Regions from separate parts of the Fictibacillus sp. KU28468 genome, predicted to be linked through region 2. Evidence: riboswitches for the same ligand, from Rfam matches in the RefSeq annotation. Region 2 holds a riboswitch; the other holds the start of a gene.

Region 1 (3,492 bases), 1.2 Mb from region 2:
TTCTCTGGTAAGCGGATTGATCTTCGGCTTCTCCATCGTTCTATTGATCGTATTCGGATTTGTAGAAAAGAAGGCAAAAGAGCCTGTCCTAGATCTTTCACTGTTTAAAAACCGTGTTTTTGCCACAACAAATGCTCTAGGGTTTTTACTGGGCTTAGGCATGTTCGGTGCGATCATGTTCGTTCCGATGTTTATGCAGGGTATTCTGGGTGTAACTCCGACACAAGCTGGTTCTACCATGACACCGATGATGATTTCTCTCATCCTGGCGAGTATTATTGGTGGAAGACTTTTATTGAAAGTTCCTTATCGAACCGTATTGACTGCGGGCATGATCATTACAGCAGTAGGCTTCTACTTGATGAGCACGATGGGTGTTGATTCCAATGAAATTACAGCATACGCTTATATGATTATAATGGGATTCGGAATGGGTCTTGTTATGCCGACATTAATGATCGCGATTCAAAATGAATTTCCGAAAACAAAACTGGGAGCTGTTACTTCTGCATCAACGTTCTTCCGTTCAATTGGCGGTACGATTGGTATCACTGTTCTAAATGTAGTGATGAACCATTCCTTAGAAACAAAAATGAAAGATGTAGTGAGTGGACAAACGAACCCAATGCTTCAAGGGATCTTTCAAAAGTTAGCAGACAAAACAGATGCATTGTTCAGCATTTTAATCCATCCAGATCTTCTTAAATTGCCTGATACAATTAAAGATACCGTTATTCATTCTATACAGACCGCATGGAGTGATTCTTTTACCACTGTATTTTTAACAGGCTTGATTTTTATTGGAGCGGGTATTTTGGTCGCTTTATCCGTCGGCGGCGGAAGAATTAGCCGGGAGCGCCCTGAACAGCATACGCCTTCTAATCAGACGGCGGTTATTGAAAAACCAGCTGTTGAATAGTGATAAATAAAGACATGAGGATGATATCCTCATGTCTTTATTGTTTCTCTCATAAATTCCTTGAGCAAGTTCCCCCACTTATCAAATTCTGTCAGAAATCCATCATGCCCAAACATGGTGGATACCTCAAGATATTTTGCTCTTTTATTTGCAGCTTGAACATCTTTTACAAACTGTTCCATTAAATCAGAAGGATAGAGCAAATCACCAGTGAAACCAACACAAAGCATTTGAGCCTTATAGCTCTGGGAAGCAGCCACTACTCCTCCCCTTTCTCTGCCGATATCGTGAGTATCCATCGCTTTCAATAGTGTTAAGTAACTGTTGGCATCAAAACGGTCCGCTAATTTATCCGCTTGGTATTGAAGATAGGATTCAACTGAAAAGGCTGCATTCTCATGAATGGTTTCCCAATTCTCAGTTTGTTTTCGCTGAAATCGATGATTGAACAATGCTCCCGAACGATAAGTGAGCATACCGATCATCCGAGCAATGCCAAGCCCTTTCCTTGGTGTATTTTCTTTACCGTACTGTCCATTATTCCATAAGGGATCACTTAGGATGGCCGTTCTTCCCGCTGCATTGAAACCTATCGCATAATCACTTAGAAAAGGGGTTACGGCAATCGGGATCAGACGCTCCATAAAATCAGGATACATCAGTCCCCACTCTAATACCTGCATGCCGCCTAACGATCCGCCGATCACTGCCTCTAGACGTCCCAAGCCGAGTACGTCCAAAAGTTTCTTTTGGGCCTGCACCATGTCTCTGATTGTTATCAATGGAAATTCAGCTCCGTAAGGACTTCCAGTAACGGGATTGACCGAGAGTGGTCCTGTTGATCCGTCACACCCTCCCAATACATTTGAAGTAATCACCTGGTATTTCTCCAAATCAATATACTGCCCATTTCCCAAAAGACCTGCCCACCAGCCTTCTCCCATCTCACTGTTTAACGTATAATGATTACCTGTAAGCGCATGGCATACGAAAATGGCAGGTGCATTTGCTGCGCCGATTCGCTGGTATGCGATATGGACATCTTTCAGCTCTTTTCCAGACTCTAACGTAAGTTCTCCTATTGCTGCCGTATCATTTACAGCAGATAATTGTGTATTTGCCAACAGATATCCCCCCATTTATTCAACAAAAAACACCTCTCTAAAAGATTCAGAGAGGTGCAATTATCCGCTTGGGCTTGACCTTCTCTTATCTCTCAAAGCCTTCTGCCTTGCAGGATTTGGCACCTGTTCAGAAATAATCTGCAGGTTGCCGGGTATCATCGGGCCAGTCCCTCCACCACTCTTGATAAGAGTCAATTATGAATTTTTCAAATACTTTAATACGTTCAAAAATACCTTACTCCTATAGGTTTGTCAAATGGAATTTGGAGGTTGGGTACAAATGTTACGATTATGTTTGCCTCTCTTATATATAGGGAATGAATTTATATAAGTTTACAAAAAAGGGGTGATTTTTATGCCTTATTACGAAAAAATCCTTGTTGGTGTGGATGGATCGGAATCTTCGGAGGTTGCCTTTTACAGAGCTATAGAAATTACGAAAGAATATCATGCGCAATTGCTAATTGTTCATATTTCTGAGGAAAAAATCCCTACTGCTCCATTAGACGCAGGTGCAGTTAACATCGAGTTGAGCCGTGATAAGAGTTTCAGTGAATCCCTTCTTGAAGATTATGATGAAATGGCAAGGAAACATGGATTAAAACATGTTAAAACCTTATCCAATTACGGAACTCCAAAAACAGAAATCCTTTCTTTTGCTTCCATGCATGAAGCAGATTTAATTGTCTGCGGTGCAACCGGGTTAAACGCTATGGAACGCATTTTTATCGGCAGTGTTTCACAATATATCACTAGGCATGCCACTTGTGATGTTCTCATTGCCCGGAACAGCCAAAAAATCGAATCATCGGGTCTTAGCATAAAGAGCTCAAGTGAACGATAATAAAGCCTCAGACCTTTCTTTCTATGGCCTGAGGCTTTAATTTACTTGCTGAATGTATGGTTGCCGATTACTATATTGACAGGCTTTGTATCGAGCCAACGGCTTACCGCTGTCGTTTTATTATAGAAAAACAGCGATCCATTCGTATTGTCATAACCGGATAATGCTTTATCAACAGCTTTTTCTGATGAAGGTGAAGGCTTTTTCAGTTTGTTTTCCATGACAGGCTGAAACTGCCCTTTGTCGTAGATAACCCCTTTGATCGTATCCGGAAAGCTATCAGCCTTTACTCGGTTCAAGACAACAGCAGCAACTGCAGCTTTACCTTCAAAACTTTCACCCATTGCTTCGGCTTCGACAAGAGAAGCGAGAAGTCTTTTATCTTCTGAAGATGCTTTCACTTGATGTTCACTTACCCCTTTAACTGCCGGTATGTTTAATTGCTGGCCAGGTCTTATCATATTTCCGTCTAAATTGTTGTCTTTTTTGATACTTTCATAAGATACGTTATAAGACTGACCAAGCTTCCAAAGAGTATCCCCTTCCTTTACCGTATGTGCACTTGCATTTGTTCCTCCTGCTATAGATAGCCCAATGGCTGTTAT
Region 2 (3,492 bases):
AAAAGAATGGCGTTTCATCTGGAAAATATATGATGTACTTGGATGCTAAACGAAAAGATAAAAACATTTCTCTTAATGAAGTGAAGAACATGTCTTATACCGAGCTAAAGAGAAAGATAAAACCTGTACATGAAGAGCCAGAAGAATCCGGCTATAAAAAAAACCATTCAGAAAAAATCCTTCGCAATCATAGAAATCTTGAACCCATAAAGATTAAGACGAGTTCCCTGCGCAGTTCTTCTCTAAAAGAACATGCGAAAAAAGAAGTCAAAAAAGAAAGGATTGAACCCAAGCTAGAACCAAACAATAAACGTGCTGTCCCAAAAACCAAAAGGCACGAAGATCGAAAAAGCGGCCGTAAAGCTGAAGATAAAGAAAAAAATGAATCAAAAAAAGTAAAACCACATTCTTCAAAGCAACATCACGAACAGCCGATGTACAACAAGCAAGCAAAGAAAAATACTAATTTGAATACTGCTCCGAAACAGCATGTTCATGAAAAGAATAAACATGAAAACCATAAATGGGATAAGGGGAAAAGGCTTGAAAAAAGAGAGCAGAAAAATTCTCCCGTTCATCGGCCTGAAAAAAAGTACTGGAAAAAAGAACTGCAGAAAAATCATAAAAAGCCACAAATGAATAAAGAAATACATAAAAAGGCTGGCTAAAAGTCGACACTGCGTTTAATAAACTGTCGAAGGAAAAATCAAGGAAGACACCAACCATCTCCCGAACATTAAGATATACATGTTTTTAAAAGGGGGATGTTTATGGATTGGGTTCTTTGGCAGGAACAGGTTCAAAAAACGGCCTTCCTTCAGCCGCTGATAGGCACGGAGACTCCCGGTGTGACGGCTGACGGAGAACGATTATGTTTTTCCTTCGTAAATAAGTATAACGGATCAGAACGGATATCCATGCTTACAGGCAGGATGGATGATTTGCATGAGGTGTTTGAAGGCCGGCAGCGTCTGAGCGATTTAATCAGGATAAATAGAGTAACTTTTACGGGAACATACAGGGAACAGCTTAAGTTAGAATCTCTTCTGTTTTTATGCAAATTGGAGTCCTAAGCCAAAAGAATCGGGTCCTTCTATCTAAAAAAACAGGAGTTATGGATTGACACTCCATAAAGGTGATGTTAAAATTCGAAACGTGTTAAGAAATTTTAACTAAATAACGAATAACAAATTCGTTCTTATCGCGAGTGGTGGAGGGACTGGCCCTATGAAACCCGGCAACCGTTAAGCAGCTTCCTGCTTGAAAAGGTGCCAAATCCTGCAAAGCAAACTGCTTTGGGAGATGAGATGACGGTGCATATAAATTTTTATGCCCTTCTGCTCATGACCTGGCAGAAGGGCATTTTTTATTTTTCAGAAAGTGAGGTATCCGGTCTCTTGATAACATTAGACGCAGTAAAAAAGATTTTTCAGACGAAAGACGGAGCTGTAAACGCAGTTGACCATGTCGATCTTTCTATAGATCAAGGAGAAATTTTCGGGATTATTGGATACAGTGGTGCAGGTAAAAGTACACTGATCCGAATGCTGAACATGCTGGAAAGACCGACGAGCGGAGATGTTAACGTTGCGGGAAAAAATCTTTCCAAACTTAGTAACAACGAGCTTCGAAAAGCTCGGCAGGAAATCAGCATGATATTTCAGCATTTCAATCTGCTTTGGTCCAGAACAGTAAGGGAAAACATTGCATTTCCACTTGAGATTGCAGGTGTGCCGAAAGCAGAGCGCCTGAAGCGGGTGGATGAACTGATTAAACTTGTTGGATTAGAGGGCCGCGGAGAATCGTATCCTTCCCAATTGAGTGGAGGACAGAAGCAAAGAGTCGGGATCGCACGTGCACTGGCCAATAACCCTAAAGTTCTTCTCTGTGATGAGGCGACTTCAGCCCTTGATCCGAAAACAACAGACAGCATCCTTAATTTATTAGTTGAGATCAATCAAAAGCTCGGCTTGACCATTGTTCTTATCACACATGAGATGCATGTCATCCGTAAGATCTGCCATCGGGTCGCTGTTATGGAAGACGGTAAAATAGTGGAACAAGGGCCGGTTTTGGAAGTATTCAGACATCCTAAAGAGTCCATTACAAAAGATTTTGTTAAGCAAGTAACAGAGCCAGAAGAAACGACAGACATGATCAAGCAGCTGGCATCTGAAAAACCTCAGAGCCAAATTGTACAGCTTACCTTTGTTGGAGGAAGTGCAGAACAGCCCGTTATTACAGATGTGATCCGTAAATTTGACGTTCAGGTGAATATCCTGCAGGGTAAGGTATCACAAACACAAAACGGGCCATATGGAACGTTGTTCATCCAGCTGGAAGGAACAGATACCGAAATTCAGGAAGCGGTAGCCTATATGAATGGGCAGAAAGTAGAAGTGGAGGTGATCTCATATGAATAGTCTTTTTCCGAATGTGGAATGGAGTGGAATGTGGGGTGCCACCGGACAAACACTGTACATGACAGCTGTTGCGGTTCTTGCCACTTTTATTTTAGGTCTTCTTTTAGGATTAGCATTATTTTTAACGGGTAAAGGGAACCTATGGGAGAATCGGTTTTTAAATTTTGTCTTTTCAGCGATCGTAAATATCTTCCGTTCCATTCCGTTTATTATCCTGATCATTTTATTGCTTCCGTTTACGCTCTTGTTAGTAGGATCTATGCTTGGCGCCAATGCAGCATTGCCTGCTTTGATTATTGGAGCTGCACCGTTTTATGCCCGGATGGTTGAGATAGCACTTCGCGAGATTGATAAAGGTGTAATCGAAGCGGCAAAATCGATGGGATCGAGCAACGCTCAAATTATTTTTAAAGTTTTGATCCCTGAAAGCCTTCCTGCATTAGTTTCCGGGATTACGGTAACTTCAATCGCGCTTGTCGGTTATACAGCAATGGCGGGGGTAGTCGGAGCAGGCGGGCTCGGGAATTTGGCGTTCCTTGAAGGTTTCCAGCGTACGCAAAATGATGTTACATTTGTCGCTACTGTTATCATTCTAATCATTGTGTTTATCATTCAGTTTATTGGGGATAATGTAACTCGCCGTCTTGATAAACGTTAAAATCTACATTACACAACCAGGAGGAACAACATGAAAAAAATCATTACACTCGTTCTTTTACTTGCATTGACAACAGCCCTTGCTGCATGTGGTGCAAACGGAGGGAAAGACAAAAAACTAGCTGATGATAAGATTGTTGTGGGAGCATCCAATGTTCCGCATGCAGAAATTCTTGAAGCAGCTAAACCTTTAATGAAGAAAAAAGGAATTGATCTTGAAATTAAAACGTTCCAGGATTATGTACTTCCTAATAAAGCACTTGCAAACAATGAAATTGATGCCAACTACTTTCAGCACGTTCCGTATTTGAAATCACAAATGAAAGAAAATAAAAATTACAAATTTGAGAACGCCGGCGGTATTCATATCGAACCGATCGGAGTATATTCTAAAAAGTACAAGTCTTTAAAA

The links. Region 2 has a riboswitch for S-adenosylmethionine ahead of OKX00_RS05845 (methionine ABC transporter ATP-binding protein). Riboswitches for the same ligand answer to the same signal wherever they lie in the genome.
Region 1: linked by a shared signal. The riboswitch ahead of metX (homoserine O-acetyltransferase MetX) and the one ahead of OKX00_RS05845 (methionine ABC transporter ATP-binding protein) in region 2 are both predicted to bind S-adenosylmethionine.

What each region holds. Positions count from the first base shown of each region.
Region 1 is NZ_CP110666.1:2,338,341-2,341,832, forward strand. Features, by position in the region: gene OKX00_RS12065 (MDR family MFS transporter) at 1-919, shown strand, start outside; gene metX (homoserine O-acetyltransferase MetX) at 949-2,043, opposite strand; SAM riboswitch class I at 2,126-2,234, opposite strand; gene OKX00_RS12075 (universal stress protein) at 2,399-2,887, shown strand; gene OKX00_RS12080 (cell wall hydrolase) at 2,929-3,492, opposite strand, start outside.
Region 2 is NZ_CP110666.1:1,156,756-1,160,247, forward strand. Features, by position in the region: gene OKX00_RS05835 (anti-sigma factor domain-containing protein) at 1-668, shown strand, start outside; gene OKX00_RS05840 (hypothetical protein) at 771-1,073, shown strand; SAM riboswitch class I at 1,196-1,309, shown strand; gene OKX00_RS05845 (methionine ABC transporter ATP-binding protein) at 1,398-2,423, shown strand; gene OKX00_RS05850 (methionine ABC transporter permease) at 2,416-3,081, shown strand; gene OKX00_RS05855 (MetQ/NlpA family ABC transporter substrate-binding protein) at 3,112-3,492, shown strand, end outside.